DNA from 3 places in the Paraglaciecola sp. T6c genome. Region 3 is predicted to be linked to each of the others. Evidence: predicted binding sites of a transcription regulator. Region 3 holds the regulator's gene; each other region holds the start of a gene.
What was found. Region 3 encodes LexA, which represses DNA repair genes until DNA is damaged. Its sites were predicted from a motif close to TACTGTATNNNNATACAGTA; they were not measured.
Positions count from the first base shown of each region.

Region 1 (4,293 bases), 120 kb from region 3:
GGCACAGCTCGGCGTATGCATTATGGTTAGGGCATAATAGAATAAGTTGAAGTTCAGCATTGTAGTAGAACATGCTACCGACAATTAACTTAATGGATAAGCCTTTTTTTTTATTTCGGAGTGAGCGCGTACTATCCCTGCTACACTACATTCATCAGTGATAGCAAGTGCTTGGTAACCTAGAAATTCTGCTTGGTTAATGAGTTCACTTGGATGCGATGCGGCTTGTAAAAAACTGAAATTACTCTGACAAAATAACTCAGCATATTGATCCTTTCTGAATGCCATAATTAACTAAAAATGCCTTGCAAGAACCACGTGTTTTCTGGTGTTTTGAACACCCAAAACCATTGCCCCTCTTTACTCACCGCAATGAAGTAATCTCGTAGCACAGGTTGTTGGTCCCACCAACCTGTGCTAATGCGTTCAGGTCCATGCACGATTGAAACGTGTTGAGTAAGCAAACTAGGTTCAGCTAACAAAAAACTTGGTCTTAGCGGAGAGCGGTAAATTGGGTTTCGCTCATTCACTGTTAATACGGAACAATATTGGGATGCTCGCTCAGGTCGATAGTCGTTAATGGTTTGCGGGCTAAAAAGTACATCATCGCCAAGCTTAGCTTGTAATGCTGATATAAGTTGTAAGCGGGATACAACCCCTTGTTTCCCAAGGAACAAATCTTGTTTATCAGGATGACGAACAAAAGTTTTACCCGTGGAAAGTTGCAGTGCGATAATTGGAGCATTCAGCAGCACATTTTCGAGTTTTAATGCGAGCAACCCCAACCAGTCTTTGGCACGATATTCTCCTTGCTGCGCCCTTACCGTAAATTCGATTTTGCTTTTATCTCGCTGATATAAAATTATGCGCAGCTCTTGGGTTAACTCGTCTCTTAGCAGCAAAAAATTCTCTAAGTTTGAAAGCAATTTTTGTATGGGTTTGAGAAGTAAATCGGTGCGCTCTATTTCATACAGCAGTTCAATGTATTGCTTGAAGTTTGCTTGGGGATGAAAAAAAATTACCGGATGTTTGAAATCGCCTCTTAGCTGCCCTAAGTAAGTAATCATTTGAGTATCGAAGCGTTTGTGTAAATCACTAAACGGAATGATGAGAAGTTGCTCAACAGTTTTTACGCCAATGCTGTTAAGCTTAGTTACATCCTTTGAAGAAAGTTCAGTAAGGCTTAAATCGACTTTTTTTAAGGCGTGCTGTATGGCCGCGGGTTCATCCGTGATTTGGTTCCATCCTTTGACGGCGAGTAATTTGGCCGCTAAAGGTGAATGGCCTGTGGCGTATGAGAAACTTACGTTCAATGGTACAAGCTGGCTTTTAATCATGCTCCACAGTTCGTTTAAACTCGAATACAAACGCAGCATATTGTGCACTCGAAGTAACAACCCTTGCTCACTGAAAAAGCAAATATCTGAAACAACCATGTATAAGCGTTGCGCAATTATACTCAGCTGCTGTTTTTCGATTTCCGGGTTAAACGGCATAACCTGCAAGCCACCATGTAAAGCCGCAGCTGTGCCTAAGCTCATGAAGGGTTGAATGCCTGCTTGCCTGGCGCATTTATTAAGCTGCACGATACCATGAGCTGTATCGAGTATTACAATAGGGATCGACGATATACTCTTATGATTGCCTGTGTCGTCAATGTATCCTTTGCTCTCGGCACCCTCATGCACGTGATAAGAGTCGAGCTGCAAATTTGGGAAATGTAGGTAGAGCCATAGAGGTTGCATGGTGGCTAATTAGCCGGTAAGGCTATGTAAGCCAGTGAGAGGAAGAACATTATTTGCTGGTATAGGTCGCGTTAATGATGGCCACATCTTGCTCATATTGACGGTGAAGGGCTGGCTATGACAACCGCCTTTGCGTTTTAAAATGGTTACCTCGATACCCTGAGAAGATGAGGATAACTGCATTGCTAAAGCCACCGGCAATGAAAATACCTGTTTTTGTTGCTGGCGTAGCACAATATTTAATGCCCCGCCTGCCTCTGCCGCGAATTGTAGTCGCTTTGCTTGGTGTACTTCTAGGCCATGATGCCACAACAATACTCCATCACAGCAGCCACTTTTTAAGCATTGCTCAGTTGACCATAAAGCATCCTTTGCATTCTTGGGTTCAATAATCAGAATACGCGATAACTCAAAGCCCATTTTCGCCAGCATGGGTGCATTCAACCGAGCGGGTGCACCAATAAAGACTAAAAGTTTGTCGCTGTTTTGTTGGCGCAATACGAAGCTAGGCAAGAGTAAGCGCAATTCACCAATGCCAGTTGGGCTACTAATATCAACTACACCTTGCTCAGGCAAACCACCTTCTAGGTGAGCATCGAGAGCATCAAAACCGCTGGGCAAAACCTTATGAGCACCACTTGCTTGGCTGGCTCGCCAAACTAGACGCTTGTTTTTGAGCTGATTGATTGTTGAGTTCATACATCACCATGGGTTGTATATTTTTACTGTATATTCATACAGTATATAAAACATAACATGATTAGCAAGTTTTAGGTGCAGGGCACTTTTGTCAAACTATGGATCTGATTGATTCCACGCAGGTTTATTGTTGGCATAATTACTTTTTGATTGATAAGTTGTCTTTTTAAGAGATGAGAACCCAAATGCAATATTGGTTATTTAAAACAGAACCTGATGCCTTTAGCATCGATGACTTAGCTGCAAAACCTGAGCAGACGGAGCACTGGGATGGTATCCGCAATTACCAAGCGCGTAATTTTTTGCGTGACCAAGTAAAGCAGGGCGATAAGGTCTTTATTTATCATTCTAGCTGTAAAGACGTTGGCATCGCGGGGCTTGCAGAAGTCGTCAAAGAAGCCTACCCAGATCACACACAGTTTGACCCTGAAAGCCATTACTATGACCCTAAATCAAGCCCTGACAATCCCAGATGGGTGATGGTCGATGTGAGGTTTGTCGAGAAATTTCCCGCTATTTTGTCGCTTAAAAAAATAAAAAGCATGCCCGAGATAAACGAAATCGGCTTAATCAAAAAAGGCTATCGATTGTCTATCATGCCAGTGAATGAGCATGAGTTTTCAGCGTTGTTGGCCGCCTCGAGGTAAGAGCGTATCTTTTTACTTTAGCACTGCTCAGGCGAGGAGGGGGTATCTTGTTGAACTGGTGTTTTTGTTGGGAATGCGATATACCATGAATGTAAATCTTGAACCACTTGAAAGCCACACTTATTATCTACAACGCTTCCTCGTACAACTTTAGAGCTGTCGTTTCTCAATATAGTAAAAGTGTTTTGTGGCTCATTCAGACCGGTGTAACGCCCAGTTAAGTCACTCTGAAGGATATGGATTGCGGTGTTTAACTGCCTTGCCATCATTTGTTTAACGTCATCATTATTTTCGTCTACGAATAAAGCGTGCTCATCTTCTGAAAGAATTGGGCTGAAAACCTGGATCATATTTTGATAACGAAGATTTTTTGTACGTCCTTTTTCGTCTGGCAACCAAGCAATAAGTTTTAAAATAACTTGATTCATTTTCTCATTTGAGAAAAAAATGGGTTTCAATCTAAGAGTCTCGTTATCGATGTCGTTATTTTTGACAAACAAAGAATCAGTTCTATCAAGCAAACTAAAAATAGAAACACCATTTATCAAATTAATCAGAGGTGAAATTTTATTGTCGGCTCGCTCTTGCTCTTCGGCTAACTTAGCGTTGCGAGATGAATTAATAAAGGCAGCATGAGCGCCAATTTGGGCAAACATTCCTACTAATCCAGCACCGCCTTGATAAAGTATTGGAGATGAACTGGTTGAATCATCGCGGTTGTGTATGCCTCTTAAATCAATTCCTTCGTTTTGAGCAAAGCTAAAGGCTAGTGTATTTTCACCATGAAATGCCTTACCCATCGTATTAATGTGTTTAGCATAGTCATCTCTATTGGGCGTACTATTACACCCAACAATGAGAAAGAAGACTGATAAAAATAAGAAGCGCATTAAGGTATTAATACTCGCCAATTAGATAGCGTTGCGAATTCTACTTTTTATATTTTCTACTGCTTGGTAATAGGAAGTAGTGACGCTCGGAAATGTTGTTGGCTCATCCCATTCACCTTCTGGCTGAACTTTTTCATCTAACTCTAAATATTGGATGTATGCATTAGAATTAAGATCAACAGCATAAAGCAACCCAGCTATATAACCTTGTGGATCTCCGTTAGGCACATAACTGCTAAAGCTTCTATAAGCACCGTGCCTATGAAGTTCCAAAACAACCAAAATATCTACGTCTAAAGACTCCTTAAGTGA
Region 1 covers NC_008228.1:44,861-49,153, forward strand. Annotated here, with positions in the region: partial or broken gene PATL_RS00200 (error-prone DNA polymerase) at 1-288, opposite strand, end outside; gene PATL_RS00205 (Y-family DNA polymerase) at 291-1,745, opposite strand; gene imuA (translesion DNA synthesis-associated protein ImuA) at 1,755-2,444, opposite strand; gene PATL_RS00215 (EVE domain-containing protein) at 2,630-3,091, shown strand; gene PATL_RS00220 (hypothetical protein) at 3,109-4,002, opposite strand; gene PATL_RS00225 (hypothetical protein) at 4,003-4,293, opposite strand, start outside.
Region 1: the regulator LexA is predicted to act here: its motif matches at 2,469-2,488, upstream of imuA (translesion DNA synthesis-associated protein ImuA).

Region 2 (4,293 bases), 210 kb from region 3:
GTAAACACAGAAGGCGTATCAGTCATAGGCAAATTGCGAAACGGATGCAGTTGTGGGCCAAGCAGCAGCATTTAGATCAAGATATCAACCCACACAAATTACGCCATTCATTCGCCACCCACATTTTAGAATCAAGCGGTGATTTACGCGGAGTGCAAGAACTACTCGGCCATGCGAATTTATCCACTACGCAAGTGTATACTCATCTGAACTTTCAGCATTTGGCTAGCGTATACGATACAGCGCACCCCAGAGCCAAGCGTCGAAAATAGCATTTCGGCGGATCATTAATGCAAGAAAAGAGGACAGAATCGACAACATGATTTATTACCGTAATATCGGCCAAATTAAGGCCATGACGTTCGATCTCGATGACACCCTTTACGACAATTACCCTTACATCATCCGCGCTGAACACGCCTTGATTGAGTTTTTGGGTAGCTTTGCAGATGACCCATCCCACAGCCATCCAGCCTATTGGCGTGACCATAGACGCGCCACATTAAAACAAAAGCCTGAGCTTCACAGTGACATGGGCATGTTGCGCCGAGAAGTGCTTACCAGCGGCATTCAAGCATTCGGTCACAGCGGCCATGCGCTTAAGAGCGCGGTGGATGAAGCCTTCGACTTTTTCTATTTTGAACGCAGCAATTTTCAAGTGAGTAGTGAAGTCACTGATATTTTGAGCAAGCTAGGGGAGCGCTGGCCGTTAGTCGCTATCACCAATGGCAATGTAAACTTAGAGCAAATCGGTATCGCGGATTACTTTCAAAAGAGCTTTCATGCTAGTTTAGCGTTTCCCATGAAGCCCAACAGCGCTATGTTCGATGCAGCTAAGAAGCTGTTAAACCTGCCCGGTGAATCCATATTGCATGTGGGGGATAACCTAGAAAAGGACGTTTTAGGTGCCAAGAAAGCCGGATTCATGTGTGCCTGGTATGCAGATAATCGCCCGATGTCACTTAATAGCGAAGACGTTACCGTGTTACCGGATATTCAACTGCAACATTTAAGCGAGCTGTGCGATATAAACTAAGCTGTGCCATTTAAACTAAGCTCTGCGTCAACACAATACTCGCTCGATAACGGCAACGCCTCATCAGGCGAGTTGCCGATTAATCTTTTAGCTAAATTAATCTTCTAAAACGTTCTGGCGCATAGTTTGACAGGGGTTTTGGCAACTTGGCTTGCCCACAATTTTAGCTGGCACACCCGCAACCGTAACGTGTGATGGCACATCCGCTAATACCACACTACCAGCGCCGACCTTAGCACCTGGGCCAATTTCAATATTACCTAATATTTTGGCACCCGCGCCTATCATCACCCCATGGCGCACTTTAGGATGCCTGTCGCCAACTTCATTCCCTGTACCGCCAAGGGTCACAGATTGCATAATCGATACGTTATCTTCAATCACCGCCGTTTCACCGACAACGATACCCGTGGCATGATCAAACATCACGCCTTGGCCTATATATGCCGCAGGATGAATATCCACTGACAACACTTCAGAGCTGCGGCTTTGAATAAACAACGCCAATTCATGGCGGCCCATTAACCACAACATATGCGCAAAACGATGCACCTGAATGGCATGAAACCCTTTAAAGTAAAGCAGCACGGTTAAATACGATTTCACCGCAGGGTCGCGCTCAAAGGTTGCTTCAATATCAAACACAGTCGCCTCTACTAACAAGGGCTGGTCGCGATAAGCTTGGTCAAGCATGGTGCGTAAAGCCTTAGCCGACATCACTTTGTCGGATAACTTATTGGACAAAATAAAGCTCAGCGCACCTGCAAAGTCATCTTGCTTTAAAATGCATTCATCTACATAAGTGGCAAGCAAGGGTTCTTTTTCAGTCATCACCTGTGCTTCATTACGAAGCGTTTGCCAAAAATTATTGTCCACGAGTATCCACCTTATGTCTGCATCAGTCGGCAGTGTAATCAGTTGTTATTTTAAAGCCTAATAATGACTAAGAACAAATTCATTAATTGTATAAAAACACAGTATAACTGTTATAATGCGTTCATAATTCTACAGCATTTTTTCCCCCATGGATGTATCTCGACTCTTAGAACAACTCAATGATAAACAACGTGATGCAGTAGCCTCGCCTGCTGCTGACATGCTTATTCTGGCCGGCGCTGGCAGCGGTAAGACCCGAGTGTTGGTGCATCGCATTGCTTGGTTAATGGAAGTAGAAGGCATTGCCCCTTGGGGTATTCTCGCCGTTACTTTTACCAACAAGGCCGCTCGCGAAATGCGCGGGCGTATCGAAGAGTTGCAAGGCAGTGCACTAAGCAATATGTGGATAGGCACCTTTCACGGTATCGCTCACAGACTATTGCGCACCCATTACGCTGAAGCTAAGTTACCCGAAAACTTCCAAATACTCGATTCAGACGACCAATATCGCCTAGTGCGCCGTGTCATCAAGAGTATGAACCTAGATGAAAAGCAATGGGCGCCGAAACACGTTCAGTGGTACATCAATGGCAATAAAGACGAAGGCTTAAGACCTGAGCACATAGATACTCACGGTGACTATAATCAGAAAAAGTTATGTGAAATTTATCAGGTTTACCAGCAAACCTGCGAACGGGCTGGCCTGGTAGATTTCGCCGAGTTATTACTACGCGCCCATCAACTATGGGTAGAAAATCCTGAGCTACTTAAACATTATCAAACCCGCTTTCGCGCAGTGCTTGTGGACGAGTTTCAAGACACTAACAACATCCAATACGCTTGGCTGCGCCTATTAGCCGCACCTACCAACAATATGATTATTGTTGGCGATGACGACCAATCAATTTACGGTTGGCGCGGGGCAAATGTGCAGAATATTCAACACTTCTTGCGTGATTACCCTCAAGCAAAAACCATACGCTTAGAGCAGAACTATCGCTCCACGGGCAATATATTAAAAGCGGCCAATGCCGTCATCGATAATAACCAAGGCCGTTTAGGCAAAGAGTTATGGACCGACGGTGTAGACGGCGAACCTATTTCTTTGTATGCCGGTTTTAACGAGTTAGATGAAGCACGCTTTGCGGTATCGCGCATAAAAGACTGGCAGACCCAAGGTTATGCCCTCAGCGATTGCGCTATTTTGTATCGCAACAACGCCCAATCACGCGTACTTGAAGAAGCGTTATTGCAAGAGTCTGTGGCCTATCGCATATACGGTGGCTTGCGATTTTTCGAGCGTCAGGAAATCCGTGATGCTTTAGGTTATCTGCGTATTATCAACCAACAAATTGACGATGCCGCATTTGAGCGCGTCGTGAATACCCCTACGCGTGGCATTGGTGATAAAACCTTGTCCCAGGTGCGTGAGCAAGCCAAAGAGCATGACTTGTCTATGTGGCAAGCAAGCTTACAGCTACTGCGTGAAAAACGCTTGTCAGGCCGTGCGGCCAATGCGCTACAAGCCTTTGTGGATTTAGTCTTAAAACTGCAAAAAGACACCACGGATTTACCCTTAGAGCAACACGCTGATCACGTCATCAAAAATTCTGGTTTGTACGCCATGTACAAAGCAGAGAAAGGCGAAAAAGCCCAAGCACGTATCGAAAACTTAGAAGAGCTCGTTACCGCGTGTAAGCAATTTGCGCCCCCTGAAGAAGCTGAAAACATGAGCCCCATGTCAGCGTTTCTTGCCCATGCTTCGCTTGAAGCTGGTGACGCCCAGGCCGATAAGCATCAAGACGCCGTGCAGATGATGACCATACACACAGCCAAAGGGCTAGAATTCCCTATGGTATTGTTAGTGGGTGTGGAAGAGGGCATGTTCCCCAGCCAAATGAGCAATGACGAACCCGGCAAAATAGAGGAAGAGCGCCGCCTTTGCTACGTGGGCATGACTCGCGCAATGCAAAAACTCTATCTCACCTACGCTGAAAGTCGTCGTGTTTATGGCCAAGACAAATACCATACGCCATCTCGCTTTATCAAAGAAATACCCACAGAATTTATTGAAGAAGTTCGCCTTCGCACCAAAGCGACAGTGTCACGTCCGATGCAGAGTCGCTTTCAGTCTTCTGCAAGTCATACCGCGTTTGACTCTACGGGCTTTAAACTCGGGGAGCGAGTGACTCATCGTAAATTCGGGGAAGGCACTGTACTTAACTACGAAGGCAGTGGCGAGCACGCCAGAGTGCAGGTGAATTTTGATAATGTTGGCAGTAAATGGTTAGTGCTGTCATTTGCAAAACTAGATAAAATTTAACGCCTTAAGTTTACCCTTTCTGCGAGGTGCTATAAGGTAGCGATACATTTAAGTGCTC
Region 2 covers NC_008228.1:4,900,752-4,905,044, forward strand. Annotated here, with positions in the region: gene PATL_RS20900 (tyrosine recombinase XerC) at 1-272, shown strand, start outside; gene PATL_RS20905 (HAD-IA family hydrolase) at 320-1,036, shown strand; gene cysE (serine O-acetyltransferase) at 1,133-1,912, opposite strand; gene uvrD (DNA helicase II) at 2,061-4,235, shown strand.
Region 2: the regulator LexA is predicted to act here: its motif matches at 1,997-2,016, upstream of uvrD (DNA helicase II).

Region 3 (4,293 bases):
GTTTTTTATCGGGTTCTAAATTTTGTGCTTCACGCCAATCTGGCACTTCGCTATCAAGAAAGTTGCTTAAATTAATTGGATCACCGAAATTTAAAAATCCGTTTCCGTAGTTTTTCAGCTTACGTACCGCGGAGAACACCTGAAAAAAAGATTCTTTCTTTTTGTCTGTTCCTTTGAGCTCTTTCAAATAGCTTGAAACTTCCATAACGTGCTCGTAGCCAATGTACACAGGTACAATACTGACGGGGCGGTTAATGCCTTTAATCAGTCCCTGAAGGGTCATGGCTAACATACCTGTTTTAGGCGGTAGTAAGCGACCTGTTCGACTTCGGCCTCCTTCAGGATAATACTTCACGGAATAGCCTTTGTTGAAAAGTAGCTCTAAATACTCTCTGAATACCGCGGTATACAGCTTGTTGCCGGCGAAGCTGCGACGTAAGAAGAATGCGCCACATTTTCGTAAAATTCCGCCAATCGGCCAAAAATTGAGATTGATACCCGCAGCAATATGCGGTGTAACTAAGCCTTCGTGATAGATGACATAAGTTAAAAGGAGGTAGTCCATGTGGCTTCTATGGCACGGCACGTAGATAATTTCGTGGCCATTTTGCGCTAACGCCCTGACTTTATCGGCATGTTTTACTTCAATGCCGTTGTATACTTTGTTCCATATTTTTGTGAGTAAGCGGTCGCCAATTCTTACTAACCCTTCGCGATAATCTGCGGCAATTTCATCGACATATTTCTTCGCTTTGGCTTGTATCTGGTGATTTGACTGCTTCTTGCTGCGCGCTTCGTCGCTAACTGCTTGGCGAACAGAGTCTGCGCCCAATACTGCGTTATATAATTCCTGTCGTTCGAGTAACATTGGGCCTATGAGATTTTGGCGGCGACGATGAAAGTGCGTGCCCGCTAAGCGGATAAGCTTGTGGCCTATTTCTTCATCACTGCCTTTTAAATCTGCCATGGTGCGAGAGGATACAGCCTTGCTGTAACAAACGAAGTTATCTCTACCTAAAAACAGCACAATAAAAAACTTACGTAACCAGTTTGGAGATACCTGATTAGCGATAATATCTGACCAGCCGGATAGCTTTCGGCCGGGTGCTCTGCCCCAAAAAATGGAAACGGGGACGATTTGCAAGTCTAACTCTGGGTGCTCTCTGTGGAGCTGGAACAGACGAGTAACATCATCTGCAATTTTGGTGATCTTCACTTTTCGAGTAAGCAAAGAACGTGGTTGTTGTAAAAACAAACATGCGGGTAATTCCTTACCACCGATTTGCACCGGCTCGGAGGGCTTAGGCAAGCCTAGGGAATTGGTAGACATTTTTAAAGCAAATTGATCAGTGACCGAGTGTGTGCGCAATAGATAAATAATGGGTTTGGTGTTATCGATCCCAAGTTCGGTCGCTATATCTGTAGGAATGCTATTAACTTTAACCAGCCATTTTAGCGGAACAGATATCATTGTCAGCAGCAGTTTATGCAGCCATGCCATAAGAGTGGTACCTAGATAATGAAAGACCTGTATAGGATACCACGTTATTCGGCTTTTCCACCCCGCGTAATCAGTTTACAGGTCAGAGGTCTTATAGAAAATTACCTTTAATAAACAACAAAGAAGAAAAATTTGAGATTTAGCAACGACTGTATATACTCACAGTTAAACTGTATGAAACAACAGGCTGTGTATGCGTCCACTAACTCCCAGACAAGAAGAAGTCTTGCAACTGATTAAAACCACCATGCTAGAAACAGGCATGCCGCCAACACGTGCAGAAATAGCACGGCACCTTGGTTTTAAATCGGCAAATGCGGCTGAAGAACACCTCAAGGCTCTGGCTCGTAAAGGAGCAATTGAGATCTTGCCCGGCACGTCAAGAGGTATCAGGCTCACTGAGCCTTTAGAAGATCAATTAGAAGACCAAGGTTTGCCGCTTATTGGTCGTGTTGCCGCCGGTGAGCCCATTTTGGCTCAAGAGCATGTTGAAATGCATTACAAAGTTGACCCAAGTTTATTTAAACCCAGCGCTGATTTTTTACTTAGAGTTAGCGGCATGAGTATGAAAGACATTGGTATTTTGGATGGTGATTTACTGGCCGTGCATAAAACAACGGATGTGCATAATGGTCAGGTGGTAGTTGCGCGAGTAGATGAAGATGTAACCGTTAAACGGCTTGAGCGAAAAGGTCGACAAGTCGTACTACATGCTGAAAACGAGGATTTCCAACCTATTAAAGTCGATCTAGCGACGCAGCCTTTTAATATCGAAGGTATCGCTGTGGGTGTTATTCGTAATGCTGACTGGATGTAGTTGAACATTTTTCAGGCAGTTTGCTGTTACATTATTGATCATTTTCGAGCTTCGCAATGGAGTTCGAAAATATTATTTTATTCCATGAAAACATCCCATCTTACCTACCTCATATTGCCTTTTCGCATATCATTTAATCTATGTGTTTGTTACTGAGTTGTTAACGTAACACACTGATAGGCTGATTAAAATTTGGTCAATTGAATATAAAATATACAAAAAAACTGGACTACTCCCCCTATTTTGAGTAATGCTTGTTACACGATTAACAAGTCAGTAACAAAACTTGTCGCGTGCTGAACCTTACAATAATAAATTAGAACGTAGAGTTTGATGGTTATCACCACTATTTTACGCGTTTGACAAGCAGGGGGTCGAGTGAAGAAAATTTCGTTGAGTGTTATGGCAATGTTAGGTGCATTTAATTGCAGCACCGCTTTTGCAGATTCAGTGTCCGACTTAGATCAGTACCAATTAAACATGCGCAAAGGTGTGACTGATATCAGCGCCGAGGTATATGACCTACATATGTTGATGTTCATCATATGTGTGGTTATCGCTGTTGGTGTGTTTGGCGCTATGTTCTACTCCATTTTATTTCATCGTAAATCTCGTGGGGCTAAGCCTGCAAACTTCCACGAGAGTGTTAAAGTTGAAATCGCTTGGACCGTCATCCCTTTTATTATCCTCATTGTAATGGCTATCCCTGCAGCCAAAACGTTGATCGCTATGGAGGATGCCAGTGAACCGGAAGTGACGGTGTTGGTAACAGGGTCACAATGGAAGTGGCACTACAAGTACATGGATAACGACGTCGAATTTTATTCTCGCATGGCAACTCAAGCCGATGAAATCACAGGTAAATTAGACAAGGGTGTTAATTACCTCTTAGAAGTAGACCAACCTTTGGTGATCCCTACCGATAAACGTGTGCGTTTTCTTATTACCTCAGACGATGTTATTCATTCTTGGTGGGTACCAGACTTCGCAATCAAGCAAGACGCTAATCCAGGTTTTATTAATGATGCTTGGGCTAAGGTCAATGAACCGGGTATTTACCGTGGGCAGTGTGCTGAATTATGCGGAAAGGATCACGGGTTCATGCCGGTTGTGGTTATCGCAAAAGAGCCCGCCGAATATGATAAGTGGATAGGCGAGCGTCAAGCCATCCAAGAACAGGCAAAAGCTGAAGAGCAAAGATTACTAGCAATGAACATGAGCAAAGAAGAGCTCATGAGCAATGGTCAAAAAATTTACAATTCTGCATGTGCAGCCTGTCATATGCCTAATGGTGAAGGGTTGCCAGGGGTATTCCCAGCATTAAAAGGGAGTGACATTGCGCTGAACGATATGGCTGCGCATATTGATATCGTGCTTAACGGTAAATCAGGTACCGCAATGGCCGCCTTCGCTAAACAGTTAACAATGTCAGAACTTGCCGCAGTGATTACCTATGAGCGAAATGCGTGGGGTAACGATACGGGTGATCTAGTTCAGGCGAAAGACATTAACGCTGCATTAAACGGGCAGTAGGGAGACGATCATGAGCACAGTAACCGACACGATCCATCACGAAAACGATCATCACGAGCATCATGCGCCCCCTTCAGGTATTAAGCGCTGGTTGTACACGACAAACCACAAAGACATAGGCACGCTGTACCTTTGGTTCGCATTTATCATGTTCTTAACCGGCGGCGCGATGGCGATGGTCATTCGGGCGGAATTGTTTCAGCCGGGCCTGCAGATAGTTGAGCCTAACTTTTTCAATCAAATGACCACAGTTCATGGCTTGATCATGGTGTTTGGTGCTGTTATGCCTGCTTTTACAGGGCTAGCTAACTGGTTAGTGCCTATGATGATTGGCGCGCCAGACATGGCTTTGCCTCGCATGAACAACTGGAGCTTCTGGATCTTACCCTTTGCGTTCTTGATTTTACTGTCTTCGTTATTTATGGAAGGTGGCGGTCCTGCA
Region 3 covers NC_008228.1:5,108,298-5,112,590, reverse strand. Annotated here, with positions in the region: gene plsB (glycerol-3-phosphate 1-O-acyltransferase PlsB) at 1-1,501, opposite strand, end outside; gene lexA (transcriptional repressor LexA) at 1,695-2,318, shown strand; gene coxB (cytochrome c oxidase subunit II) at 2,721-3,851, shown strand; gene ctaD (cytochrome c oxidase subunit I) at 3,862-4,293, shown strand, end outside.